2 regions of the Streptomyces thermocarboxydovorans genome follow, and region 2 is predicted to be linked to the other one. Evidence: predicted binding sites of a transcription regulator. Region 2 holds the regulator's gene; the other holds the start of a gene.

Region 1 (14,197 bases), on a different contig from region 2:
AGCAGTCCTTCAGACGCCGGGTGTCGGCCATGACGACGGCACCTATCGCACCACGCACGATGTCGTCCCACATGAACCAGAAGCGCTGCTGGCCCGGAGTGCCGAAGAGGTACAGCACCAGGTCGTCGTCGAGCGTGATGCGGCCGAAGTCCATGGCCACGGTGGTGGTGCGCTTGTCCGGCGTGCCGGTGAGGTCGTCGGTCTCCTCGCTCGCCTCGGTCATCAGCGCCTCGGTCTGCAGCGGCGTGATCTCCGAGACCGAACTGACCAGCGTGGTCTTGCCGACGCCGAAACCGCCCGCCACCACGATCTTGGTCGCGATCGGTGCGCGGGTGCGGTCCCCCTGCCAGGGCTGCATCGGCTCCTCGGGCGCGGTGACGAGCGGGGAGTCGGAGACGCCTCGCGTGGCGTCGGAGACGTCAGAGACGGCGGAGTCCACTGAGCACCCTTTCCAGCAGAGCGCGGTCCGGACGGCCCGTGCCGTGGCCCGTACCGGTGCCGTACACACGGATCTTTCCCTGGTCCGCGAGGTCGCTGAGCAACACGCGGACCACGCCGAGCGGCATCTTCAGCAGCGCGGCGATCTCGGCCACCGTACGCATCCGGCGGCACAGTTCGACGATGGCCCGCATCTCCGGCATGATCGCCGCCAGCGAACCGCTCGTCAGTTCCCGCCGCTCGTCGGCGGCGTCCAGGGCGGCCGTGCCGCCGCCGGCCGTCGCCGCGGCGGTGGCGCCGACGAAGGTCTCGACGAGCAGCACGTGCCCGAAGCGGGTGCGGCCGCCGGTGAGCGAGTACGGGCGCACCCGGGCGGGTTTGCGGTCGGCACCCCGCATGGGGAGGTGCTTCCTGGACGTACTGCTCATCGGGTACTCCCGGTGGACTCGTTCTCCAGGGACTTGCGCAGTTCGCTGCGGAGTTCGGGGGTGAGCACATGGCCGGCGCGGCCGACGAACAGGGCCATGTGGTACGCCACGACGCTCATGTCGCACTCCGCGGAACCGTGCACGCCGAGCAGTGAGCCGTCGCTGATCGACATCACGAACAGGCTGCCCTCGTCCATGGCGACCATGGTGTGCTTCACCGGCCCGTAGTCCATCAGCCGGGCGGCGCCCACGGTGAGGCTGCCGATGCCGGAGACGACGGTGGCCAGGTCCGCGGCGGAGCCCCGGGGACCGGTGCGCTCACGGGTGCGGGCCTCGCGGGCCTCGGCGACGTGCGCGGAGTCGGAGGAGAGGAGCAGCAGGCCGTCCGAGGAGACCACCGCGACGGAGAGGATGCCGGGCACCTCCTCGACCAGGTTGGTCAGCAGCCAGTGCAGATTGCGGGCCTCACTGCTCAGTCCGAAGGTACTGGGCGCGGTCAACTGCTTGCCTCCTCGACGGTGCCCCCCGTGGCTTCCTCGGATGTGCCAGAAGTGGATGTGGTCTGGTCCGGCCGCTGATGGCGTCCGGTGTTCTCCGCGATCTCCGCCTCGACGTCCCGGCGTCCGGCCTCCGCGCCGCGCCGGAAGCCGCCGAGCCGCCGGCGCAGCGCCTCCGCGTCCACACCGCCGGTGCGCGGCCGCGGCACGGAGACGGGCGCGGTGATCTTCGGGGTCCGCTTGGGCAGGCCCTTGGCGGTGACGGCCTCCTCCTCACCGGAGCCGTCGGGCACCCGGGCGTGCTCGTCCTCGGGACCGTCGGCGACGGGCCGCTTGGGCAGCCCGGAGCGCGTCGCCTGGTCGGATGCGCCGGTGCCGGGCACGGGGCGCGTCGGGAGTTCCGCGCGCGCCGGCTGCTCGTCCCCGCTGCGCCCGGACAGCGGCTGGGCGGGCTCGTCGGGCCGCGCCTGCTGCTCGGTACGCGGAGTGTCGCCGGGAGCGCTCCAGGCGCCGGTGGCGGACGCGGTGTCGTCGCCGGGCGTCCGCTCAGCGGAGGGCTCGGCGGACGTACCGGGGAGGGTCCAGTCGCCGGTGCCGGTGCGGGTGGTGGCGGCGGGGCCGGTCTCCTCGGCGGTCGCCGCACGCTCCTCTTCCTGCGCTTCCGGTTCGGCGGACGCCTCGGCGGGCCGGTCCGTCAGGGACGGCAGCAGCAGCTCCATGGTGGTCTCGGCGGGCTGCACGGGCGCGTCCGCCGAGGGCTCCGCGGCGCGTCCGCCCGCCTCGCTCCGGGCGGCGCTCTCCGCGTGCTCGTCACCGGCGCGTCCAACGTGCTCGCCGGCCGCGTCGGAACGGGGCTCGGTGTCGATGTCCCCGCGGTCCTCGCCGTCGGCGTTCCGGCCGTGCTCCGCGGAGCGGTCGTGGTCGCCGGGCTTCCCGAGCCGGTCCCGGTCCGCCTCCTCGGGCCAGAGGCGTTCGAACTCCCCGCCGGGCTGCGGGGACTCGGAGCTGTCGGCGGACCCCGCAGCGGACTTCTCGACGTCTTCCGCGGGCTTCGCCGCTTCGTCGTCCTTCACGGACGACGCCTCCTGGGCCTCCTCGCTCCGGCCGTCTCCAGGCTCCTCGCCGGACTCCGCGCCGGGCTTCCCGGTCACTCCGGCGTCCGAGGTCCCGTCGTCCGTCTCCCCGCCCGTCGCCTGCTGCGCCGCCGGCTCCGCGGTGTCCGCCGCCGGCTCCGTGGCGTCCTCGGCCTCCTCCTGCCGCTCCTCCGCCTCCCGGCGGCGCACCGCCTTCTCGGCCAGGGCGACCAAGCGGTCGCCCTGCTCCGTGCGGCCGTGCAGGACGTTGGAGTTGGCCTCGGCGTCGGCGCCGGGGAGGTGGACGCCGTGGTGGGCGCCCTGGACGGGGGCGGAGCTGGGGACCGCCGCCTTGTCGTCGGCCAGCAGCGCATTGGGGAGGACCACGACCGCGGCCACGCCGCCCTGCTTCTGCGCCCGCAGCTGGACCCGCACCCCGTGGCGCTGGGCGAGCCGGGCCACCACGTACAGGCCGAGACCGAGGCCGTCCTCGCCCTCCGCGTCGTAGCCGGCCTCCGGGTCGAAGTCGCAGAGGCGGGCGTTGAGCCGCTCCAGCCGCTCGGCGGTCATGCCGATGCCCTCGTCCTGGACGGAGAGCATGACCTCGCCGTTCTCCAGCAGCCAGCCGGAGACCTCGACGGGCAGGTCCGGCGGGGAGAAGGAGGTGGCGTTCTCCAGGAGTTCGGCGAGCAGGTGGGACAGGTCGTCCGCGGCGAACCCGACGATGTGCGCATGCGGCGGCAGGGCCGCGATCCGGACCCGCTCGTAGCGTTCGATCTCACTCACGGCGGCCCGCGCCACGTCCACCAGCGGGACCGGGCCCGCCGTCTGCTGGCCGTGCTCGGCGCCGGCGAGGACCAGCAGGTTCTCGCTGTGGCGGCGCATCACCGTGGCGAAGTGGTCGAGCTTGAACAGGGTGGAGAGGCGGTCCGGGTCCTGCTCGCGCTCCTCCAGGCCCTCGATGACGCTCAGCTGACGCTCGACCAGGCCGAGGGTGCGCAGCGCCAGGTTGACGAAGGTGCCGCCGATGGCCGCCCGGTGCCGCTCCAGCCTGGCGGTGGCGTCGGCGAGTTCGGCCCGCAGTTCCTCGCGGGCGTCGGCCATCTTCTGCCGCTGGCCGATCAGGTGCTTGCGGTCGGTCTCCAGCGTGGCGATCCGCTCGGCGAGCTGGGCGGCGTGCGCGTGCAGCGCGTTCACGGAGCGGACGACCTGCGCGAACTCGTCGTTGCGGCCGGTGAAGGCGACCGGCTCCTGGCTCGCCGGGTCCTCGGCCTCGGCGAGGCGCGCGGTGCCGCGCCGCAGCACCGACAGCGGGCGAGTCAGGGTGCGGGCCATGGCCGTGGCGATGCCGACGGCCAGCAGCATCAGCGCGCCGAGGACGGCCACGCGGATCTCCAGCGCGGTGACGTCGTCGTCCCTGAGCTGCGCGAGTTCCTTGCTGCGCTGTTCGTAGAGCGCCGACTCCACGCCGCGCATCAGGTCGATGCGCGCGGTGAGGGCGGCGCGCAGCTTCTTGGGGTCGGTGCCGAGTTCGGACTCGGAGAGCGCCGGCTGGTCGGTGAGCCGGGCCAGGTACGTCTCGGCGGAGTTGACCTCGGGCCCGGTCACGGTGGAGTCGTACGAGGTGCGGGCGGACTTGGGCGCGGTCTCCCGGAAGTCGGCGAGTGCGGCGTCGGAGCGCAGCCGGGCCTGGACGGCGGCGGCGGTGAGCGCGTCGCGGCGCTTGGTGTCGGCGGAGCCGGAGCCGGTGGACGTGGTGGGCAGTCCGGTGACCGGGTCGATCACGGTCGTGGTGCTGCGCGGCACGCTGAGCGCGGCCAGCAGCAGGCCCCGGGTGGCGGCGGCCTGCTGGACGGCGGAGTCCAGCTCGGCGAGCGCGTGGGCGCCGGAGCCGGCGCGGGGCGGGGTCTTCTCCGCGAGCCGCTCCGCGAGCCGGTGCAGTTCGTTGATCGCGGTCGAGTACGCCTGGTGGGCCTCGAGCGCGCCGCTCTTGCCGGTCAGCGCTGCCCGCCGGACGGCGGCGATGGCGTCGAGGTCGTCGCGCAGCTCGTCGGTGGTGTCGCTGTCCGCGCGCAGTTCGTCGACCTGCCGGTCGACGCGGGCGCTGTGCTGTTCGGACGGCGCCTTGGACCGGGGGCGGCCGGCGGCGATGAAGGAGGTGACCTCGTCCCGCTCGTCGGCGAGGGAGTGGGCGAGGGTGAGGGCGTTCCGGGTCTGCTCGGAGAGCGTCACCAGCTCCTGGGCGTCGCCGAGTTGCGCGGAGGCGGTGAGCAGCGAGGGGGTGCCCGCACCGGCGATCGCGGCGGCCACCACGGCCACGGCGACGATGAGCCGGTTACGTACATGTGTGGGGCGGCCCCTGCCGACGGTGGGCTTCTGCTCCGTGCCCCCGGTGGGGGTCGTCTGCTTGCCTGTGCCACGAGGCCGCGTCTTCTGCACCGGTGCTCGCATTCCTGACTCGTGTACCCGTGGGCCCGGGTGACGCTCCGTCAACGGGCGCGGACGCCTGCCCCGAGCCGTCGACCGTGACGGGCCGCGAGGCGCCCCCATCGCTTCCCGACCCTTGCAGTGCCAGTGGGCAGTGGATGCGCATCACCTGACCCGCCACTCGAAGGAGTGAACATCGGACGTGAGTTGGGGGGCAAGTTCCGCTGTCCGATGCAGTGGCCTTGCGTGGCAAGCCGGTTGGACGTCAGGGCCGGGCGGTGGCAGGATTCGCCGTCACGCCTTCCCGGAGCACAGCATTCCGCCGCAAAGTGGGCGGCTGACCTGCACGAGAGCGAGGATTCGGCGGAGGTTGCCAGCCTCTTGCGACCCTTGTGAAGGGGTCGTGCAGACTGGCCGGATGCGTACGGAGCTTGTTTCGGAACCGGGTGATCCGGACCGCCCCAACGAGGACTTCGCGAGCGTCGGACTTCCGGCCTCCGGACAGGGCGGCGCGCTCGTCGTCCTGGACGGGGTGACGCCGCCGAGGACCGGGACGGGCTGTCTGCATTCGGTCCCCTGGTTCACGGCCCGGCTGGGCGGGGCGCTGACGGAACTGACCGTTTCGCTCCCGGATGTCCCCCTGACCGAGGTGCTGGCGGAAGCCATCTCCAGGACGGCCGAGAGTCACGCCGGAAGTTGTGACCTTTCTCACCCTCGTACGCCCCAGGCGACGGTCGTGCTGGCCCGCTGGTCACCGGCCTCGGTGGACTATCTCGTCCTGTCCGACTCGGTGCTGCTGGCCGAGTCGCCGGCGGGCGCGGTCACCCCGCTGCTCGACGAGCGGCTGTCCTTGCTGCCCCGCTCGGCGCTGGCCACGGACGCCCTGGTGGACGCCACGGTGCGTAACAAGGAGGGCGGCTTCTTCACGGCCGCGGCGGACCCGTCGGTGGCGGCACGCGCGGTCACCGGTTCGCTGCCGCGCGGGCAGGTGCGTGCCCTGCTCGCCCTGACGGACGGCGCCGCCCGCTGGGTGGAGCGTTTTGCGCAGGGCGACTGGTCCGACTGCCTGGCCCTGGTCCGCAAGGAGGGTCCACAGGCCCTGGTGGACCGGGTGCGCGACCTGGAACGGAACGGGGCCGAGGGCACCGTCCCCGGCCGCGGCAAGCGCCACGACGACGCGACCGCGGTGTACGTGGAGCTGTAAGGCGGCCGGCCGGGCTTCGGCTACTTCTCCATGCTCCGGTTCAGCTCCCCCAGCAGCCGCGCCAGCTCGGCCACCTCCAGCGGGTCCCAGTCCGCCAGCCGTCCAGCGTAACGCGCGCGGCGCGCCTCGCGGACCCTGCGGACCCGGTCCTGACCCTCCTGGGTGAGCGCGACCAGCCAGGCGCGGCCGTCGGCCGGATCGGGCTCGCGGGCGACCAGCCCCAGCTCCTCCAGTGCGCGCAGCTGACGCGACATGGTGGCCTTGCCGACGCCGATGTAGGCGGCGAGCTCGGTGGCCCGCTGCCGGCCGCATTCATCCAACCGGACGAGCAGCCCGTACGCGGAGGACTCCAGGTCCGGGTGGACCTCCCTGGCCATCTCCCCCTGATTGGCCCGGGCGCGCCGCAACAGGACGGTCAACTCCCGTTCCAGCGCGAGGAACCCCGGCTGGTCCGCGCCGCTTCCGGGCGCCGGGGACGCGGCGCGCCCCGCGCTGCCGTTTCCGTCTTCCTGCACGTCAGCCCCTGCCTAGGTTTCCCGGTCGTGAAAGTTTTCGCCAAGTGGCGACATCCACGCTGCCCGGTAAGTATTTCGCAGGCGTAGACCAACGGCAGCGCCCGGACCTCCTTCCCGCTGCACGTCTGCGTGCGCAGCTTTCCCTTCACCAGGCGCGGACGAGGCATGCCCGCCGCACGGCGGCGGCTGACACGTGTCAGCGCCTGGCTCCCCCCACCGACGGAGGTGCTTCATGCCCGAACGCATATCCGGACTGCCCGGGTTACGGGCGTTCACGGCCGTGGTCGCGGCCCTGCTCGCCGTCCTCTCCCTGCCCCACCTGGCCGCCGCGGCCGAGTCCCCGCCCGCCGTCCCGCCCCGCGGCTCCGCCTACATGGGCATGGGCGTGGTGCCCCACGACGGCCGGGGCGGCCTGCCCGCCGAGCGCGCGGCGCAGACCGAGGGCGTGGACGTCTCCAGCCACCAGGGCAATGTGGCCTGGCCGACCCTGTGGAGCAGCGGCGTCCGCTGGGCCTACGCCAAGGCCACGGAGGGGACGTACTACCGGAATCCCTACTACTCGCAGCAGTACGGTGGTTCGTACGACGCCGGGATGATCCGCGGCGCGTACCACTTCGCCACGCCCGACACCTCCAGCGGCGCCACCCAGGCGGACTACTTCGTCGACCACGGCGGCGGCTGGTCCGCCGACGGCCGCACCCTGCCGGGCGCGCTGGACATGGAGTGGAACCCGTACGGGGACGCCTGCTACGGCAAGTCGCCGAGCGCGCTGGTGAGCTGGATCCGTGACTTCCTGAACCAGTACCGGGCCCGCACCGGCCGCAACCCGGTGCTCTACACCTCGACCAGCTGGTGGAAGCAGTGCACCGGCAACTACTCCGGCTTCGCCGCCACCACTCCGCTGTGGATCGCCCGGTACGCCTCCTCCGCGGGCGAGCTGCCGGCGGGCTGGAGCTACTACACGATGTGGCAGTACACCTCGACCGGTCCCACGGTCGGCGACCACGACCGCTTCAACGGCGGCCTCGACCAGCTGCGGAGGCTGGCCCTGGGCACCTGAACTGCGGCGGCACGGCGCACCCGCCCCCGTCGTCCGGCCGGCGGACGCACGGCACCGCAAGGTGAAGGCCCGGGCCTCCCTCACGGGACCCGGGCCTCCCCTCATCCGGTCGCCTCCGTCACGCGGCTACCGGAACCTCGGGCGCCGTGCCGTTGGTGGCCGGCGACAGCGCCAGCTCGAGGACCTGGCGGACGTCGGTGACGGTGCGGACGTCGAGCTTGTCCAGCACCTCCTCCGGCACGTCGTCCAGGTCGGGCTCGTTGCGCTTGGGGATGATCACGGTCTTGATGCCCGCCCGGTGGGCGGCGAGCAGCTTCTGCTTCACCCCGCCGATGGGCAGCACCCGCCCGGTCAGCGAGACCTCGCCGGTCATCGCCACGTCGGTGCGGACCAGCCGGCCCGACAGCAGCGAGGCGAGGGCCGTGGTCATGGTGATGCCGGCGCTGGGGCCGTCCTTGGGGACCGCGCCCGCCGGGAAGTGGATGTGCACGCCCCGGTCCTTCAGGTCGCCCACGGGCAGCTCCAGCTCGGCGCCGTGGCTGCGCAGGAAGCTCAGCGCGATCTGCGCGGACTCCTTCATCACGTCGCCCAGCTGCCCGGTCAGCGTCAGCCCGGACGCGCCGGTCTCCGGGTCGGCCAGCGACGCCTCCACGTAGAGCACGTCGCCGCCGGCGCCGGTCACCGCGAGCCCGGTGGCGACACCGGGGACGGAGGTGCGGCGCTCGGCCGGGTCCTGGGCGGACTCGGGCACGTGGTGCGGGCGGCCGATCAGCGGACGCAGGTCGGCCTCGCTGATGGTGAACGGCAGCTCCCGCTCGCCCAGCTCGACCTGGGCGGCCACCTTGCGCAGCAGCCGTGCGATGGAGCGCTCCAGGTTGCGCACGCCGGCCTCGCGCGTGTACTCGCCGGCGAGCTTGCGCAGCGCGCCCTCCTCGATGGTGACCTCGTCCTGGGCGAGTCCCGCGCGCTCCAGCTGCCGCGGGAGCAGATGCTCGCGGGCGATGACGATCTTCTCGTCCTCGGTGTAGCCGTCCAGGCGGACGATCTCCATCCGGTCGGCCAGCGCCTCCGGGATGGCCTCCAGGACGTTGGCGGTGGCCAGGAAGACCACGTCGGACAGGTCGAGCTCGACCTCCAGGTAGTGGTCGCGGAAGGTGTGGTTCTGCGCCGGGTCGAGCACCTCGAGCAGGGCGGCTGCCGGGTCGCCCCGGAAGTCCGAGCCCACCTTGTCGATCTCGTCGAGCAGCACCACCGGGTTCATCGACCCGGCCTCCTTGATGGCCCGCACGATCCGGCCGGGCATCGCGCCCACATAGGTGCGCCGGTGTCCGCGGATCTCCGCCTCGTCGCGGACGCCGCCGAGGGCGACGCGCACGAACTTGCGGCCCATCGCGTGGGCGACGGACTCGCCGAGCGAGGTCTTGCCGACGCCGGGCGGCCCGACCAGGGCGAGCACGGCGCCGCCGCGCCGCCCGCCGACCACACCGAGGCCCCGCTCGGTACGCCGCTTGCGCACCGCCAGGTACTCGATGATCCGTTCCTTGACGTCCTCCAGGCCGGAGTGCTCGGCGTCCAGCACCTCCTGGGCGGCCCGGATGTCGTAGGAGTCCTCGGTGCGCTCGTTCCACGGCATCTCGAGGACGGTGTCGAGCCAGGTGCGGATCCAGGAGCCCTCGGGGGACTGGTCGGAGGCGCGCTCCAGCTTGTCGACCTCCTTGAGCGCGGCCTCGCGCACCTTCTCCGGCAGGTCGGCGGCCTCGACGCGGGCACGGTAGTCGTCGGACTCGTCGCCCTCCGCCTCGCCGTTGAGCTCGCGCAGCTCCTTGCGCACGGCTTCCAGCTGGCGGCGCAGCAGGAACTCGCGCTGCTGCTTGTCGACGCCCTCCTGGACGTCCTTGGCGATGGACTCGGCCACGTCCTGCTCGGCGAGGTGGTCGCGCAGCTGCTGAGTGGCCAGCTTCAGCCGGGCCACCGGGTCGGTGGTCTCCAGCAGCGCCACCTTCTGCTCGGTGGTCAGGAACGGCGAGTAGCCGGAGTTGTCGGCGAGCGTGGAGACGTCGTCGATCGCCTGGACCCGGTCGACCACCTGCCAGGCGCCGCGCTTGCGCAGCCAGGAGGTGGCGAGGGCCTTGTACTCCTTGACCAGCTCGATGACCTGGCCGGGCAGCGGGTCGGGCACATGCTCCTCGATCGGGGTGCCCTCCACCCACAGCGCCGCCCCGGGCCCGGTGGTGCCCGCGCCGATCCTGATGCGGGTCCGGGCGCGGATGAGGGCGCCGGGGTCGCCGTCGGCGAGCCTGCCGACCTGCTCGACGGTGCCCAGGACGCCGGTGCCGGCGTAGGTGCCGTCGATGCGGGGGACCAGGAGCACCTTCGGCTTGCCCGGCTCGTTCCGGGCTGCGGCCTGCGCAGCCTCCACAGCCGCGCGCACCTCGGAGTCGCTCAGGTCCAGCGGGACCACCATCCCGGGCAGCACGACCTCGTCGTCGAGCGGCAGCACGGGCAGGGCGAGCGGTGTGGACTCAGCAGCCATGATCGTCCCTTCGGCAGTCAAGTTGAGCTACACCGGCTCAATGCTCGTGAGCCCCAGAATGTTCCCCAAGGTTTGTTCGCTCACAGCGATCACCCGCGGGGAGGCGATCCCCTGGACGGGCGATCACCCGTACAGGGGAAAACGGTCGCCCCGGGAGGGATGCGGGGCCTGCCAAGATGAACGGATGTCCACCCCGTACGACATTCCCGATGCACCCGAAGTCCTGGACCGCCGCGAGGGCCCGTACGGCGAGGTCGTGCTGCGCAGGCACGGCGGCCTGCTGCAGATCATCGCCAACGGCTGCTTCCTGATGGACACCTCCGACGGCCGCTCGGAGCGGCGGCTGGTCGACGCCGCCCTGGCCGAACTGGACGCCGCCGACCGGCGCGCCGGGGACGAACCGCGCCCGGCTCCGCACATCCTGATCGGCGGGCTGGGCGTCGGCTTCTCGCTCGCACACGCCGCCGCGGACCACCGCTGGGGACGGATCACCGTGGTGGAGCGGGAGCCGGCGGTCATCGACTGGCACCGCACCGGCCCGCTGGGCGCGCTGAGCGCCGAGGCGCTCGCCGACCCGCGCACCGAGATCGTCGAGGCGGACCTGATCACGTACGTCAATGAGACATACGCCACATTCGACGCCCTGTGTCTCGACATCGACAACGGCCCCGACTGGACGGTCACCGAGGACAACCAGGGGCTCTACTCGCCGGCCGGACTGGCGGCCTGCGCACGGGCCTTGAGGCCGCGGGGCGTGCTCGCCGTGTGGTCGGCGCAGCCGTCCGCGGATTTCGAAGAAACCTTGTGGAATGCCGGGTTCCGTCAGGTGCGTACCGAAGAGATCCCCGTTGCCCGGGGCGTTCCGGACGTCGTGCACCTCGGCGTACGCCCTGGATAGCTAAGGCGCCGCGACTCCCCGTACGCTGCTGCACTGACGCAGATCATTCAAGCGTCAAGCGCAGTCCTGCGCTGATCACGGATCACCCCACGGATTCCGGAAAGCACACCTCAGGGGCGGGCGATGGAGCAGACACACACCTCCCACAACGGCACGGCGGCGACCACACCCGGCGCGCAGCGGCGGATCCTGGTGGTCGAGGACGACGCGACGATCGTGGACGCCATCGCGACCCGCCTGCGCGCCGAGGGATTCCTGGTGCAGACGGCGGGCGACGGCCCGTCCGCGGTGGACACCGCGGAGGCATGGCAGCCCGACCTGCTGATCCTCGACGTCATGCTGCCGGGCTTCGACGGCCTGGAGGTCTGCCGGCGGGTGCAGGCGCAGCGGCCGGTGCCGGTGCTGATGCTCACCGCGCGCGACGACGAGACCGACATGCTGGTGGGCCTCGGCGTCGGCGCCGACGACTACATGACCAAGCCGTTCTCCATGCGGGAGCTGGCGGCGCGCGTGCACGTACTGCTGCGCCGCATGGAGCGGGCCGCGCTGGCGGCCACCACGCCGCGCAGCGGCATCCTGCGCCTCGGCGAGCTGGAGATCGACCACGCACAGCGCCGGGTGCGCGTGCGCAGCGAGGACGTCCACCTGACGCCCACCGAGTTCGACCTCCTGGTCTGCCTGGCCAACACCCCGCGCGCGGTGCTCTCCCGCGAGCAGCTGCTGGCCGAGGTGTGGGACTGGGCGGACGCCTCCGGCACCCGCACCGTCGACAGCCACATCAAGGCGCTGCGCCGGAAGATCGGCGCCGAGCGCATCCGAACCGTGCACGGCGTGGGCTACGCCCTGGAGACGCCGACGCCATGAGCGACGGGCCGGCCGCGCGCAGAGGTGGCGGGGCGCCCAGGTCCTGGGCCGGGGTCAGCCCGTTCTCGATCAAGACCAAGCTGGCGGCCCTGGTGGTCGTCTCGGTGCTGATCACCACCGGTCTGTCCATGATCGCGGTGCACACCAAGACCGAGCTGCGGTTCATCATGGTCTTCTCCATGATCGCCACGCTGCTGATCACCCAGTTCGTGGCGCACTCGCTCACCGCGCCGCTGGACGACATGAACGCGGTGGCCCGCTCGATCTCGCAGGGCGACTACACCCGCCGCGTCCAGGTGAACCGCAAGGACGAGCTGGGCGACCTGGCGCAGACGATCAACGTCATGGCCGACGAGCTGGAGGCCCAGGACCGGCGCCGCAAGGAGCTCGTGGCCAATGTCTCGCACGAGCTGCGCACCCCGATCGCGGGCCTGCGCGCGGTGCTGGAGAACATCGTCGACGGGGTCACCGAGGCCGACCCGGAGACCATGCGCACGGCGCTGAAGCAGTCCGAACGCCTCGGCCGCCTGGTGGAGACCCTGCTGGACCTGTCCCGCCTGGACAACGGCGTGGTCCCGCTCAAGCAGCGGCGCTTCGAGGTGTGGCCGTACCTGTCGGGCGTGCTCAAGGAGGCCAACCTGGTCGCCTCCGCCCGCGCCGGCATCGCCAGCGGCTCGGGCAGCCACACCCGCACCGACGTCCATCTGCACCTCGACGTCTCGCCGCCGGAGCTCACCGCGCACGCCGACCCCGAGCGCATCCACCAGGTGGTCGCCAACCTCATCGACAACGCGGTCAAGCACAGCCCGCCGCACGGCCGGGTGACGGTGAAGGCGCGGCGCGGCCCGCAGCCGGAGTCGCTGGAGCTGGAGGTCCTCGACGAGGGGCCGGGCATCCCGCGCGCCGAGTGGCACCGCGTCTTCGAGCGCTTCAACCGCGGCAGCGTCAACCGGCCGCACGGCCCGGGCAGCGACGGCGGCACCGGTCTGGGCCTGGCGATCGCCCGCTGGGCCGTCGATCTGCACGGCGGCAAGATCGGCGTGGCCGAATCGGAGCGTGGTTGCCGAATCCTTGTCACTCTTCCGGGCAGCCCGCCTCAGTAAAGTTGACGTAAAGTTCGAACCGGAGCCTCAAGATCCACAGGCGTCCGCGCTGGCGGACACGTGTGATCAGCCACGGACCCGCGCGGCGCCGCGCGACGGGCCTCGGCCGACGCATCCCTGATACGGCCGGAAGAAGCAAAACCTCGCTTGTTTCCCGCCATTTCCCGCGCCGAAACACGCTGATCAATGTGACTTGCACGACGTTGAACGGGCCCGGCCTGACCTTCTCGCGCCTGGGGGCGTAGCCTTTATTTCCGCTGTCCATCACCTTGTGAAGCGGAAGAGGGCGGTTGCCGCCGTGTCGCCACAGTCCCCCAGTAACTCGAGCATCTCGACCGACACCGACCAAGCGGGCAAGAACCCCGCGGCCGCGTTCGGTGCGAACGAGTGGCTCGTCGACGAGATCTATCAGCAGTACCTCCAGGACCCGAACTCGGTGGACCGAGCCTGGTGGGACTTCTTCGCCGACTACAAGCCAGGGGCGCCCTCCGCCTCGGCTCCGGCGGGTACCGCGGCCACGGGGGCCGCGGGCACCTCCCCCACCGCTCAGCCCACCGCCAAGGCCCCCACCCAGGCCGCCCCGGCCAAGCCCGCCGCGCAGCAGGCGCCGGCCGCTCCGGCGCAGCCCGCCGCGAAGGCGGCCCCGGCCCAGGCTCCGGCGAAGGCCGCGGCCCCGGCCGCCAAGCCCGCCGCCGCCCAGCCGAAGGCTCAGGCGAAGGCCGACGGCGAGGCCGCGAGCGGCCAGGCCGACGGCGAGGCCGCGAGCGGCCCCGAGAAGGTGACCCTGCGCGGTCCGGCCGCCGCGGTGGCCAAGAACATGGACGCCTCCCTGGAGCTGCCGACGGCCACCTCGGTGCGCGCCGTTCCGGTGAAGCTGCTGTTCGACAACCGGATCGTCATCAACAACCACCTCAAGCGGGCCCGGGGCGGGAAGATCTCCTTCACGCACATCATCGGCTACGCCATGGTCCAGGCGATCAAGGCGATGCCGTCGATGAACTGGTCCTACGCGAAGGTGGACGGCAAGCCCACCCTGGTCAAGCCGGAGCACATCAACCTCGGCCTCGCCATCGACCTGGTCAAGCCCAACGGCGACCGCCAGCTGGTCGTCGCGGCGATCAAGAAGGCCGAGACCATGAACTTCTTCGAGTTCTGGC
Region 2 (14,197 bases):
AGCCGCCGGCCGATCTCCTCCTCCATGCGCAGCAGCTTCTGCGTCTCGCCCTCCATCAGGCGCCCGGCCGGGATGCCGGTCCAGGAGGCGACCACGTCGGCGATGTCGTCGGAGCCGACCTCCTCCTTGACCATGGTGTCCTTGGCGGCCTCCTCCTCGGCCTTGCTGGCGGCCTCCAGGTCGCGCTCCAGGGCCGGGATCTCCCCGTACAGCAGCTTGGAGGCGGTGTCGAAGTCGCCGTCGCGCTGGGCGCGTTCGGCCTGGCCGCGCAGTTCGTCCAGCTTCTCCTTCAGCTCACCGACCCGGTTGAGGGACTGCTTCTCCTTCTCCCAGCGGGCGGTCAGGCCGCGCAGCTCCTCCTCCTTGTCGGCGAGGTCGCGGCGCAGCTTCTCCAGCCGCTCCTTGGACGCCTGGTCGGTCTCCTTGCTGAGCGCCAGCTCCTCCATGCGCAGCCGGTCGACGGCGCGCTGCAGCTCGTCGATCTCGACGGGCGAGGAGTCGATCTCCATGCGCAGCCGGGAGGCGGCCTCGTCGACGAGGTCGATGGCCTTGTCCGGCAGGAAGCGGGAGGTGATGTACCGGTCGGAGAGGGTGGCGGCGGCGACCAGCGCGCTGTCCGCGATCTGCACCTTGTGGTGGGCCTCGTAGCGGCCCTTGAGGCCGCGCAGGATGGCGATGGTGTCCTCGACGGACGGCTCGGCCACCAGCACCTGCTGGAAGCGCCGCTCCAGGGCGGGGTCCTTCTCGATCCGCTCGCGGTACTCGTCGAGGGTCGTCGCGCCCACCATGCGCAGCTCACCGCGGGCCAGCATGGGCTTGAGCATGTTGCCGGCGTCCATGGCGGAGTCCCCGCCGGCACCGGCGCCGACCACGGTGTGCAGCTCGTCGATGAAGGTGATGATCTGCCCGTCGGAGTCCTTGATCTCGGCGAGGACGGTCTTCAGACGCTCCTCGAACTCGCCGCGGTACTTGGCGCCGGCGACCATCGCGCCCAGGTCCAGCGCGACCAGCCGCTTGTCCTTGAGCGACTCGGGCACGTCCCCCTTGACGATCCGCTGGGCGAGGCCCTCGACGACGGCGGTCTTGCCGACGCCGGGCTCACCGATGAGGACGGGGTTGTTCTTGGTGCGGCGGCTGAGCACCTGCACCAGGCGCCGGATCTCCTGGTCCCGCCCGATCACCGGGTCGAGCCGGCCCTCGCGGGCGGCGGCGGTGAGGTCGGTGCCGAACTTCTCCAGCGCCTTGTACTGGCCCTCGGGGTCGGCCGTGGTGATCCGGCGCCCGCCGCGGACCTTCTGGAAGGCCTCCTGCAGCTTCTGCGCGGTGGCGCCCTGCTTCTGCAGCACCTCACCGGCGGCGCCGCCCTTGGCGGCGATCGCGATGAGCAGGTGCTCCGTGGAGACGTACTCGTCGCCCAGTTCCCGCGCCCGCGTCTGGGCGTCGGCGATGACGGCGAGCATCTCCCGGTTGGGCTGCGGCGGAGCCACGGTGGACCCGGTCACGCTCGGCAGCCCGGCGAGGACGCGCTCGGCTCCGGCCCGGACGGCCGCCTGGTCGGCGTCGACGGCGGCGAGCAGATCCGTGATGTTCTCGTTGTCCTGCCCCTGGAGCAGGGCGAGCAGCAGGTGGGCGGGGGTGAGGTCGGGGTTCCCGTCGGTCACGGCCCGGTTGCCGGCGGCGTTGATCGCTTCCCGGCTCCGGTTGGTCAGCTCGGCGTCCACGTGTCCGTTCTCCTCCTTGCAACGACCCTTCAGCGCCCCTGGCGGCCTTCAGCCGCACTCGTGGCTGACTTGCTCAACATACACAAACTTGAGTCTATTCCGCTCAAGGGTGGGGCGGGAGGGCCCCGGCGGGCTAAGTTCCGGGGCATGACCACCTCGCAGCCCGCGGATCCCGGCCGGCCGGACCCGGAGTACCTCACCTTCTGGCGGGAACGGCACCTGTGCACGCTGACCACCCTCCGCCCGGACGGCACGCCGCACGTGGTGCCGGTCGGAGTGACATACGACCCCGATGCCCGCCTTGCTCGGGTCATCACCCGGAAGACGAGCAGAAAGGTGCGCAATGTACTGGCGGCCGGCCCCGAGGGGGCGCCGGTGGCGGTCTGCCAGGTGGACGGCGGGCGCTGGGCCACGCTGGAGGGGCGCGCGTTCGTGCGCACGGACCGGGAGCGGGTGGCGGAGGCGGAGCGCCGCTACGCCGAGCGCTACGGGCGGACGCCGGCGCCCAACCCGGAGCGGGTCGTCATCGAGATCGCCCTCACACGGGCGATGGGCCGCGGCTGAGGAGCCGCAGCTCTCTCATGGCCTCCTCAAGGTCTATTTTCGGCCACTGCGTGGCCCCCGCGACCCGGTGCGCCCCCGGTGCGCATGGTCGGACATCTGACCGTATAACCCCACGAACGACAGCGGCGTCACCGTGTTCAGGTCACGGTGACGCCGCTGCGGGGGGAAGCGCCTGAGCGATCTTTTACGACGGGGGAATCGCGTCAGGCGCTGCGGGGGGTGGCGGAGAAGGCCCTTGGGGCGGGGATGCCGGCATCCACCTGCTGGGTGTCCCGCTGGTCGAGGTTCACAAAGATCATTCCGTACCGGATGGCACACCGCACGGGCTGCGGCGCACCCCGCGGCCGGCGCAGACACCGGTAGGCCCGTACGTCTCCGTCCTCGTCCCGCGTGACGACGACCGGCTCACCGAACACGGTCACCATCAACGAGTCACCGCTGTGGGGGATGGCGGTGACCAGGTCGATGAAGTGCCAGCCGGAACGGTAGGCCGTGGCCATCTCTCTGCGGAAGGAACGGTCGTCGGGTGGTGTGGTCACGTCAGCTCCACGCAGTGTCTGCCGGGTGAAGATCCGCAGCATCGCCGTCGGTCGAACCGACTGCCCCGCTCGACCAAGCGGTGTCCTGCTGCACCCCACTCTCCGCTCCGGAGAGGCCACTCAGCGAACCGACGGCCACAACGGCGGAGAAGGCGGCAACAAGCACCCAGCGAAGCATTCTCTTACGCATAGTCAGCTTCGTCCTCACTTGAAGGTCCCCTCTTCCCCCGTCCTGTAAGACGATGGCTCATTCGGGCACGTCATGGCCACACGATCGGTGCATCATGTTCCTGCATGTTCAGGACCCTGGGGGGTGGAGATTTGCCAACAAATCGGACCAAAGCGACACATCCCCATGCCATGACGGAGTTGTGCCCGGAAGGACGTCGTCTCTACTCGAACGCCCTCCGCACAGGACGTATCGCCCGGGCGGACGCGGAACCCGCCCCGTGCCTGATGGAGTTCGCCCTGCTCCGTCCCGATCCTGACGACCCGAACTGGCTGCGACCGGTTCCGCCATCGGTGGTACTGGCCCAACGCCTGGACCCGATCGAGCGCGAGATCGCCGAACGCAGGCGGCTGTCCATCCAGTTGGCGGACGCCTTTGAACCGTTCCTGGGCCTCGGCGCGCCGGTAACGGAGTCCATCCACTCGATCACCGTGCTGGAGGGGCTCGACCGTATCAACGAGGCGCTCGACCTGGCGACCGCCCAGTGCCAGAACGAGGTGCTCGCAGTCCAGCCGAGCCACCGCCACCCGGAACGTCGGCTCATGGAGGCGCTGGAGCGTGACAGGCCCCTGATCGAGCGTGGGGTGCGGATCCGCACGCTTTACCAGCACACGGCCAGGTACAGCCCCGAACGGATCGCCTGGGTCGAACAGTTCACCGACGGCAAGGTGGAGTACCGCACCATCGACGAACTGGTCGAACGCCTGATCATATGCGATGAGACCGTGGCCTTCATCCCGGTGCGCGAAGACCGTCAAGTCGCCCTGGAACTCCGTCACCCCGGTCTGGTCCGCTACCTGATCAAGGTGTTCGAGTTCATGTGGGGCAGGGCCGTGCCCCTGAGCGCCGGCGCGCCCTACGAGACCGCCCCCGACGGCATCACCGACATCCAGCACTCCATCGCCAAGCTGCTCGTCGAAGGCCACGTCGACGAGGCGATCGCCCGCCGCCTCGGTATGAACGTCCGCACGTGCCGGGCCCACATAGCCAAGCTGGCCTCTGCCCTGGGCAGCGGCAGCCGTGCCCAACTCGGTTATCTGATCGCGCAGTCGGGGATCCTCGAACACGGAGGAGACGGCAAGTGAACTCGGCGCCGCACGCCGAGCACGGGGTGGAGGAGCTGTGCGCCGCGGCTGCCCGGCTCTACGAACGGGCCCTCCGCGAGGGCTCGGTGCCGGCCCAGGAGGCCCAGGCGGCCCCCTGTCTGATCGACCTGGACCTGCTGCATCCCGCCCTCGACGACGTGACAAGGCTGGAGCCGACCGCCCCTCTGGTGGCCCTCCACCGCTACCTGCGCGAGTCCGGCGAACGCATCGCCGAGGCCCGGCGGCGCGAGGAAGAGGTCGCCGGCATGTTCCAGGCCCTGTCGCGCATCGGCGCCTCCCCCACACCTGAGGACGGCACCCCCACCATCAAGATCCTCAGCGGCACCAGGAGGATCAAACAGGCCATCACGGACGCCATGGCCCAGAGCACCCACGAAGTGCTCACCGTCCAGCCCCGAGCGGGCCTCACCGGCCCCCGAGGCGATCACGCCGACGCGCTGGCCTACGAACGCGACCAGGAAGTACTGGACCGCGGCGTACGCGTCCGCACGCTCTACCAGGAGACGATGCGCCACCTCCCCGCTGTCATCTCCCGCCAGGACATGAGGGGAGACCTCGAGGCCCGCGCGCTGACCGAGGTGCCCGGCCGGCTCATCATCGTCGACCGTGCGGTCGCCTTCCTGCCCGCCGACGAGGACGGCTCGCTCGCGGCCGAGATACGCAATCCGGCGATCGTCGGCTACCTCGCCACCGCCTTCGACCGCTTCTGGCGCCTGGCGAAGCCGATGTTCCCCCAGCGCACCCCCCAGGCGGGGCCCGACGGGCTCACTCCCCGGCAGCGCGCCATCGCCGAACTCCTCATCGAGGGCCACACCGACACCGCCATCGCCGAACGACTGGGCTTGAACGTCCGCACCGCCCGCGTCCACATCGCCAAACTCGCCGCCACCCTCGGCAGCCAGAGCCGCGCCCAGCTCGGCTACCTCATCGGCCAGTCAGGGATCCTCGATCACGTCGACCACGTCGACCACGTCGATCACCAGGGAGCCGACACGTGACCTCGATGCCGCATCCCGTGCACGGCATGGAGGAGCTTTGCGCCACAGGCAGGGAGCTCTACCAACGGGCCCTGCACGAGGACTCCCTGTCGTCTCAGGAGGTCGAGCACGCCACATGCCTGACCGACCTCGGCCTGCTGCAACCCTCCGTCGAAGCCCCGGGCACATGGACGCCGGTGGCACCCCAGATCGTCCTGCGTCGCCTCCTGCGCGCCTCCGCGGAGGGCATCGCCGACGAACGTCGCCGGGAGCAGCGGCTGGTGGAGGCTGTCGCACCACTGCTCACGGCCACCGAGCACAAGGACGCTGCGTCGACGACGTCCGCTCTCACGCTCCACACCTCGCTCGAACGCATCAACAGGGCCATCGATGAGGCAGTGACCGATGCCTCCGAAATCCTGGCGATCCAGCCCCGCGCCAGATCCACCCACTCCGGCGGGGTCACCGACGAGTCCGCCCTCCGGCGTGATCAGGCGCTGCTCGACCGCGGCGGCCGTATCCGCGCCCTCTACCCGCACACTCTGCGGCACGCCCCCAAAGTCGCCGCCCGCTACGAGCAACTGAGAGGCGACGTCCAGGCGCGCACGCTCGACGAGGTCACCGACCGACTTCTCGTCTGCGACCGCCGAGTCGCCTTCATTCCCGCCCGAGCGGACCGGACCACCGCACTGGAGATCCGTCACCCGGCGATCGTCACCTTCCTCGCAACGACCTTCGAACGGCTCTGGCGCCTGGCCACCCCCATGTTCCCCCAGGCCGTCCAGCCGCCCTCCCCCGACGGCATCACCGCGCGCCAGCGCGCCATCGCCGAACTCCTCGTCGAAGGACACACCGACACCGCGATCGCCGAACGCCTCGGCATGAACGTCCGCACCGCCCGCGTCCACATCGCCAAACTCGCCGCCACCCTCGGCAGCCAGAGCCGAGCCCAGCTCGGCTACCTCATCGGGCGGTCGGGGATTCTTGATCGGGGACGGTGAGGGTCGGGGAGTGGGAGCGGTCCAGGCCGGCCTGGGCTATGCGGACGCCCAGCTGGGCGCGGCTGGCCGCGCCCAGGGTCTCCGAGAGGCGGGCGATGTGCGCCCGGCAGGTGCGCACGCTGATGCCCAGGCGCCCGGCGATGACCGCGTCCTGGTGGCCCTCCGCCAGCAGCGCCGCGATGGACCGCTCCCGGTGCGAGATGCCCTCGATGCCGGTGTCGGGGAGCGGCGCGGTCAGGGGGATGGCCAGGCGCCAGAAGCGGTCGAAGACGGTCACCAGGTAGTCGACCAGTGCGGGGTGGCGCAGCTCCAGGGCCATGGTGCGTTCGGCGTTGGCGGGGATGAAGGCGACCGTGCGGTCGAAGAGGATCAGGCGCTCGGTCACCTCGTCCAGGGTGCGGGCCTCCACCGCGCCGCCCATCAACTCCAGGTAGGAGAGCAGCCCGTGGCCGTGCCGGGCCACATGGGTGTACAGGTCCCGCATCCGCACCCCGCGCCGGCGCAGAGCCATCGCCCGGTGCAGGCCCTCGGAGAGTTCCGCCTCGCGCCGGATGCCGCCGGGCTGGACGGTCAGCACCTCGGCGGTGCACGCCTGGGTCGCCTCGTCCATCGCCGCCTGGATGCGGGCGAGTCCGTCCAGGACGCGGATGGCGGGGCCCTCCGCCGCCGGTGCGGGCTGCACCTGGCGGCCCAGGCCCGCGTACCACTCGAAGGCCTCCACCGCGGAGCCCACCCGGCGCCGGCTGGTGCTGATCTCCTCGTATACCTCGCGCAGCAGCCGGGTCATGACCTCCTGGGGCGAGGTCGGCACCAGCCAGTCCATGTCGTCGGGGTCGGGGTGCAGCAGGGCGAGTTCGAGGAGGCAGGGAACCGGTTCGGCGTCCCGGCGGTGCACGCGCCCGCGCCGTACGGCACGGGAGTACACGCGGTCCCCGGCCTCGCACAGTCGGTCAGCACCGTGTGGATGCTCGTCCGTCCCGTGCCCGGCCATCGCCCGTTCCACCCCCGGTTGCAGCGCCTTTCCGCAGCGCAACTATGCGCGGACGGAACGTGCTGCGCAACACGGCTCGACCGCGGAATCGCCCCCTTTGATGGCCCGGATTCCGCTATGTGCACTCCCCCGGGATGACCCGTTGCAACAAGATGAGGGTGGTGTCGGTGCGGGCGGAGATGGGATTGTCTCGAACACGGGGGTTTCCCGGGGGAACACGGGGGATCCGCGGGGGAACACGGGGGACTCACGGGGGAGTCCGGCCAGGGCTGCCGCCGACGCGGCCCTGGCCGCCCAGGCATGACCGGGCTTGACGGGGAAGGCAGGGCACCACTGTGACCAGGTGGGATGTCAGCGAGAAGTCGGACAGCGAGTCCAGTTCCACGCCTCACCACGAGGCGGAGGGCGGCGCGGCGAGCAGGAGCGGTGCTTCCGTGCGCTGCCCGTTGACGGAGCGCGAGCGGCAGTGGCTCAGGCTGCTGGGCGAGGACTGCCCGCCCGCTTCCCCCTGAACGCGCGGCCCCGGCCGCCGTCCCCCCTGGCCGGGGCCGTGCTCACCACGGCTGTCACGTCGAGCGCACCGCGCTCACACCAGGCGGACCCGAGCGCTCGGCCGGCCCGCGCTCACCTCACGCAAGCCCGCGCTCACCTCACGCAAGCCCGCGCTCACCTCATGCAGGACCGCGCTCACTTCAGGCGACCCGCCCTGCTCACGCGGGCCCGCGCTCACTTCAGGTCGATCGCCTCGCACTCCGCCTTGTACTTGGCGGTGCAGATGTCCGACACCTCGTAGATCTCGTCCGCGATGACCGTGTCCTTGATGTTGTCCTTGGTCAGCGCGACCACCGGCACCAGCTGGGCCCGGATGTTCTTGTGGGTGGGGCTGTCCACCCGGTCGCGGGTCAGCGCGTCGAACTGGATGTCCTTGCCCTGGATCTTCGCCACGGCCATCTCCGCGGCGGACTCGGCCTCCTGCGGGTAGGACTTGTACACGCTCATGTACTGCTCGCCGGTGAGGATCCGCTGCACCGCGGCCAGCTCCGCGTCCTGGCCGGTGATGGGCGGCAGGTCGGTGACGCCGGCGGCCCGGAGAGCCTTGACGATGCCGCCCGCCATGCTGTCGTTGGCGGAGTAGACGGCGGCGATGTTCTCCGCGCCGATCTCGTTGATCGCCCGGGTCATGTTGGCCTGGGCGTTCTCCGGCTTCCAGCCCTTGGTGTCGAAGGACGCGGCGATGGTCACCTTGCCCTTGATCTCCGACAGCGCGCCCGCCTTGAACTGCTTGGCGTTGGGGTCGGTGGGCGAGCCGTTCATCATGACGATCTTGTCGGTGCCCTTGACGTCCCCGAGGGCCTCCAGCAGCGACCGTCCCTGGACCTGGCCGACGAGCTCGTTGTCGAAGGAGATGTACGCGTCGATCGGGCCCTCGGCGAGCCGGTCGTAGGCGATGACCGGGATGCCGGCCTCCTTGGCCTTCTTCACGCCGTCCGCGATGCCGTGCGAGTCGACCGCGTCCAGCACGATGACATCGAGCCGGTCGTCGATCATCTGCTGCAGCTGGCTCTCCTGCTTGGCCGCGTCCGCGTCCGCGTTGGCGTAGACGACCTGGCCCTCGCCGCCGGTGAGGGCGTCCACCTTGCGCTTGAAGATGGGGTAGTCGAACTGCTCGTAGCGCGTGTTGGCCTTCTCCGGCAGCAGCAGGCCGATCTTCACGTCGTTGCCCTTGGTGGGGCTGGCGTCGTCGCTGCTTCCCGTCGCGTCGAGCACGCCGCAGCCGGCGAGCATCACGGACACGGAGGTGGCGGCCACGGATATGGCGATACGACGACGCATGCGAAGGTCCACTTCAGTACGTAATTCGGGACGTGGGCACAGCAGTGCGACCCATGTGACTGAAAAGCCAATCTTCACCCGCCATCGGCGTCAAGAGGAACCACTTAACGAAGTGGATACGACACGCTCCGCTGATCTCGTGAGGGACCCGGGGAGGAATCGCGGGGCAACCGCGAACACCTGCACATACGCCGGTCATTGATGTGTGCGCGCTCCCACGGGCACGCGAAGGGGCCCGGAGGCCGACGCCGGCTTCCGGGCCCCGAAGCGGAACCCCGGAAGGTGTCAGTCCGACTGCTGCTGCCGCTTGGGCCGCCAGACCACCAGCGCGCTGGTCTGCTGCACCTGCTGGTACGGGACCAGATCGCGGCGGTAGGAGGCGTGGACGGCCGCCTCGCGCTGGCGCATCGCCGCCGCCGCGCCGTCCAGCGCGTCCTCCAGTTCCGCGATCCGCGCCTGGAGTTCGGCGACCTGGTTCTCCAGTTCGATGATGCGCTTGATTCCGGCCAGGTTGATGCCCTCGTCCTGCGACAACTGCTGCACCTGGCGGAGCAGTTCGATGTCGCGGGCCGAGTAGCGGCGGCCCCGCCCCGGGGTACGGTCCGGCGAGACCAGCCCCAGACGGTCGTACTGCCGCAGGGTCTGCGGGTGCAGGCCGGAGAGCTGGGCCGCCACCGAGATGACGTAGACCGGGGTGTCCTCGGTCAGTTCATACGGATTCCGTCGACGGCCGTCCATCTCAATCAAGCTCCCTTCGCGGCCTGGAACAGCTCCGCCCGCGGGTCCTCACCCGCGGTTGCCTCGCGATACGCCTCCAGCGCCTCACGAGCCTTCCCCGACAGGTTCTTGGGAACACTCACCTCGACGGTGACCAGCAGATCACCGCGGGTGCCGTCCTTGCGTACCGCGCCCTTGCCCCGGGCGCGCATGGTGCGTCCGTTGGGCGTGCCCGGCGGCAGCTTCAGCGTGACCGGCGGCCCGCCCAGCGTGGGCACCCGCACCTCGCCGCCGAGCGCGGCCTCGTCGAACGTCACCGGCACGGTGACGGTGAGGTTGTCGCCCTTGCGGCCGAACACCGGGTGCTTGCCGACGTGCACGACCACGTACAGGTCGCCCGCCGGACCGCCGCGCTCGCCCGGTGCGCCCTTGCCGCGCAGCCGGATCCGCTGGCCGTCGCTGACGCCCGCGGGGATGCGCACCTGCATCGTCCGCGAGGACTTGGCCCGGCCGCTGCCCTTGCAGACGTCGCAAGGGGTCTCGGCGATCAGACCGCGCCCCTTGCAGTCGGGGCAGGGGTCGGTGAGGGAGAAGCCGCCGCCGCTGCCCCGCGCGACCTGCCCGGTGCCGACGCAGGTCGGGCACACACGCGGTGTGCCGTTCTTGTCGCCGGTGCCCGAACAGGCCTTGCAGGGCGCCTGGGAGGACATCCTGAGCGGGACGGTCGCCCCCTCGATCGCCTCGGTGAAACTGAGCGTGACCTCGGACTCGATGTCCTGGCCACGCCGCGGCTGCGTCCGCGTGCCCGCGCCGCCGCCGCGGCCGAACAGGCCCCCGAAGACGTCACCGAGACCGCCGCCGAAGCCTCCGCCCTGCCCGGCCGGACCGCCGAACAGGTCGCTGAGGTCGAAGTTGAACGTGCCGCCGCCGGCGCCCGGCCCCGGGCGGAAGCCGCCGTTGCCGAACAGTGCGCGGGCCTCGTCGTACTCCTTGCGCTTCTTGGGGTCGCCGAGGACGTCGTGCGCCTCGGAGATCTCCTTGAACCGCTCCTCGGCCTTGGCGTTGCCCTTGTTGGCGTCCGGGTGGTACTCGCGGGCGAGCTTCCGGTACGCCTTCTTGATCTCGGCCTCGGTGGCGTCCTTGGGGACGCCGAGGACCTTGTAGTAGTCCTTCTCGATGAAGTCCTTGGTACTCATCCCCGACGTCCCTCCTTCCCGTTGTCCGTGATTGGGTCAGCCCTCCTCCGGGCCACCGTTCTCCTTGTCGTCCGCCTGGTCCGCGGCACCGGCGTTCTCGGCGCTCTCGGCCTTCTTGTCGGCCTTGACCGTCTGCGCGCCCGGCTGCGGTTCGGCGACGGCCACCCGCGCGGGGCGGATGGTGCGTTCGCCGATGCGATACCCCGGCTGGAGGATCGCGACGCAGGTCGTCTCGGTGACGTCCGGGGCGTAGGAGTGCATCAGGGCCTCGTGGATCGTCGGGTCGAAGGGCTCGCCCTCCTTGCCGAACTGCTGCAGGCCCATCTTCGCCACGGTCGTCTCCAGCGACTCGGCGACCGACTTGAAGCCGCCGACCAGCTCGCCGTGCTCCCGCGCCCGGCCGATGTCGTCGAGCACGGGAAGGAGTTCGGTCAGCAGGTTCGCGACCGCCATCTCCTTGACCGCGACCCGGTCGCGCTCGACCCGGCGGCGGTAGTTCTGGAACTCGGCCTGGAGCCGCTGCAGGTCCGCGGTGCGCTCGTTGAGCGCGGTGCGCACCTGGTCCAGCTGAGCCACCAGGGCCGCGTTCTGGCCCGTGTCCCCGGCCGGGGCCGCCGCCTCCTCCTCCGCGGAGGGGGTGGGGGCGGCCTGCGGCTCGGCGTCCTCGGAAGCGGCGCCGGAGGGGACCTCGGGCTGCGGCTGCTGCGGCTGCCGGGGCTGCTGCTGCTCGTCGAAGCCCGGGTTCTCCTCCGTCACGCGGCACCGTCCTTCCGGTCGTCGTCGACGATCTCGGCGTCGACGACGTCGTCGTCGGCCTTGGTCTCACCGGCACCGGCCGAGGCGCCGCCCGCCGCCTGCGCGGCCTGGGCGTCGGCGTACATGGCCTGGCCCAGCTTCTGGGAGACGGCCGCGACCTTCTCCGTGGCGGTGCGGATCTCGGCGGTGTCGTCGCCCTTGAGCTTCTCCTTCAGCTCGGCGACGGCCGCCTCGACCTCGGTCTTGATCTCGCCGGGGACCTTGTCCTGGTTGTCGGCCAGGAACTTCTCGGTCTGGTAGACCAGCTGCTCGCCCTGGTTGCGGGTCTCGGCGGCCTCGCGGCGCTTGTGGTCCTCCTCCGCGTAGCGCTCGGCCTCCTCGCGCATGCGGTCGACCTCTTCCTTCGGGAGCGAGGAGCCGCCGGTGACGGTCATCTTCTGCTCCTTGCCGGTGCCGAGGTCCTTCGCCGTGACATGCATGATGCCGTTGGCGTCGATGTCGAAGGAGACCTCGATCTGCGGGACGCCGCGCGGCGCCGGCGGCAGACCGGTCAGCTCGAACATGCCGAGCTTCTTGTTGTACGCCGCGATCTCGCGCTCGCCCTGGTAGACCTGGATCTGCACGGACGGCTGGTTGTCCTCGGCCGTCGTGAAGATCTCGGAGCGCTTGGTCGGGATCGTGGTGTTGCGCTCGATCAGCTTGGTCATGATGCCGCCCTTGGTCTCGATGCCGAGGGACAGCGGGGTGACGTCCAGCAGCAGGACGTCCTTGACCTCGCCCTTGAGGACACCGGCCTGGAGCGCGGCGCCGATGGAGACGACCTCGTCCGGGTTGACGCCCTTGTTGGCCTCCTTGCCGCCGGTCAGCTCCTTGACCAGGTCGGCGACGGCGGGCATACGGGTCGAGCCACCGACCAGGACGACGTGGTCGATCTCGCTGACGGAGATGCCGGCGTCCTTGATCACGTTGTTGAACGGGGTCTTGCAGCGCTCGAGCAGGTCCGCGGTCAGCTGCTGGAACTGGGCACGGGTGAGCTTCTCGTCGAGGTGCAGCGGGCCCTCGGCCGAGGCGGTGATGTAGGGCAGGTTGATCGAGGTCTCGGTGGACGAGGACAGCTCGATCTTCGCCTTCTCGGCGGCCTCGCGCAGACGCTGCAGCGCCATCTTGTCCTTGGACAGGTCCACGCCGTGGCCCGACTGGAACTGCTTGACCAGGTAGTCGACGATGCGCTGGTCCCAGTCGTCACCACCGAGGTGGTTGTCACCGTTGGTGGCCTTCACCTCGACCACACCGTCGCCGATCTCCAGCAGGGAGACGTCGAAGGTACCGCCACCGAGGTCGAAGACGAGGATGGTCTGGTCGTCCTTGTCGAGGCCGTAGGCCAGTGCGGCGGCCGTCGGCTCGTTGACGATGCGCAGCACGTTCAGACCGGCGATCTCACCGGCCTCCTTGGTCGCCTGGCGCTCGGCGTCGTTGAAGTACGCCGGGACGGTGATGACCGCGTCGGTCACCTTCTCGCCCAGGTACGCCTCGGCGTCCCGCTTCAGCTTCTGCAGCACGAAGGCGCTGATCTGCTGCGGGTTGAAGTCCTTGCCGTCCAGGTTGATCTTCCAGTCGGTGCCCATGTGGCGCTTGACCGACCGGATGGTCCTGTCGACGTTGGTCACGGCCTGGCGCTTGGCCACCTCACCGACCAGCACCTCACCGTTCTTGGCGAAGGCGACGACGGAAGGCGTGGTCCTGGCGCCCTCGGCGTTGGTGATGACGGTGGGCTCGCCGCCCTCCAGAACGCTGACGACGGAGTTAGTCGTGCCCAGGTCGATGCCGACCGCACGTGCCATTTCGATTCCTCCAGCTGACTTGAGTGGAACGGACTCAAGCATGCCTGACACCGGGAGGCCGGGTCAACAGACCTGAGTCGCTCAGACTCAACTCTTATCTGTTCATTACACGCAACGATCCTCTGACCTGGGAGGATGCGGCCGGGGATCGGCTATGGGCTCCGAAAAGGAAGTTGACGCGCAAGGCGCCGGGCCCGTGCGGGCGGCTCCTCGGACGACCGGCTGCGCGGCACACCGGGTGCCCGGCGCAGGCGCCCGCGGGGCGGGTCGGCGACCGGGCCGACCGAGCGGGGGCGGGGAGCGGTGGCGGTGACCGGGGATCGCCCCGGCTGCCCGGGCCGCCCGGGTCGCCCCGCCTGGGACCGGCCGCGGGGACCGGCTCCCTTCACTGCTCCGGATCCGGCTGCGGGTCCGGCTCCGGGTCCGGCTCCGGCCGCCGTACGGCCGTAGGACCCCTTCACGGCCCTTCCGGCCGCCCCGGCCGGCGTTCTCACCGTCGCCGTCGCCCTTGCCGTCGCCCTTGCCGTCGCCCTTGCCGTTGCCGTTGTCCGTGACGCCGCCGTCCCGGCATGCGTCCGTACCGTCGCCCTCACCGTCGTCCGGGCCGATTCCGGCGCCGCCGTCGACACCGGAACCCGCACCAGTGCGAGGACCACCACCACGGTAACCGCCGCCACCCAGCGCACGCCTCCCTGGGAGGCATGGCCCGCGTGGGTGAGCACCGCG

What was found. Region 2 encodes HspR, which represses chaperone genes until heat shock. Its sites were predicted from a motif close to TTGAGNNNNNNNNNCTCAA; they were not measured.
Region 1: a site for HspR is predicted at 10,198-10,216, ahead of lon (endopeptidase La). Genes of this name have one in related genera too.

Annotation. Positions count from the first base shown of each region.
Region 1 covers NZ_BAAAGU010000019.1:73,951-88,147, reverse strand. The annotation lists gene ABD198_RS11485 (GTP-binding protein) at 1-439, opposite strand, end outside; gene ABD198_RS11480 (DUF742 domain-containing protein) at 420-866, opposite strand; gene ABD198_RS11475 (roadblock/LC7 domain-containing protein) at 863-1,366, opposite strand; gene ABD198_RS11470 (nitrate- and nitrite sensing domain-containing protein) at 1,363-4,887, opposite strand; gene ABD198_RS11465 (hypothetical protein) at 5,282-6,067, shown strand; gene ABD198_RS11460 (MarR family winged helix-turn-helix transcriptional regulator) at 6,088-6,582, opposite strand; gene ABD198_RS11455 (lysozyme) at 6,815-7,642, shown strand; gene lon (endopeptidase La) at 7,761-10,175, opposite strand; gene ABD198_RS11445 (spermine/spermidine synthase domain-containing protein) at 10,360-11,073, shown strand; gene ABD198_RS11440 (response regulator transcription factor) at 11,197-11,937, shown strand; gene ABD198_RS11435 (HAMP domain-containing sensor histidine kinase) at 11,934-13,040, shown strand; gene ABD198_RS11430 (multifunctional oxoglutarate decarboxylase/oxoglutarate dehydrogenase thiamine pyrophosphate-binding subunit/dihydrolipoyllysine-residue succinyltransferase subunit) at 13,339-14,197, shown strand, end outside.
Region 2 covers NZ_BAAAGU010000045.1:37,351-51,547, forward strand. The annotation lists gene clpB (ATP-dependent chaperone ClpB) at 1-1,721, opposite strand, end outside; gene ABD198_RS21125 (pyridoxamine 5'-phosphate oxidase family protein) at 1,869-2,285, shown strand; gene ABD198_RS21130 (hypothetical protein) at 2,489-2,824, opposite strand; gene ABD198_RS21135 (helix-turn-helix transcriptional regulator) at 3,119-4,138, shown strand; gene ABD198_RS21140 (helix-turn-helix transcriptional regulator) at 4,135-5,157, shown strand; gene ABD198_RS21145 (helix-turn-helix transcriptional regulator) at 5,154-6,137, shown strand; gene ABD198_RS21150 (helix-turn-helix transcriptional regulator) at 6,100-7,128, opposite strand; gene ABD198_RS21155 (hypothetical protein) at 7,464-7,640, shown strand; gene ABD198_RS21160 (sugar ABC transporter substrate-binding protein) at 7,855-8,961, opposite strand; gene ABD198_RS21165 (heat shock protein transcriptional repressor HspR) at 9,247-9,699, opposite strand; gene dnaJ (molecular chaperone DnaJ) at 9,705-10,874, opposite strand; gene grpE (nucleotide exchange factor GrpE) at 10,911-11,630, opposite strand; gene dnaK (molecular chaperone DnaK) at 11,627-13,471, opposite strand; gene ABD198_RS21185 (MraY family glycosyltransferase) at 13,624-14,197, opposite strand, start outside.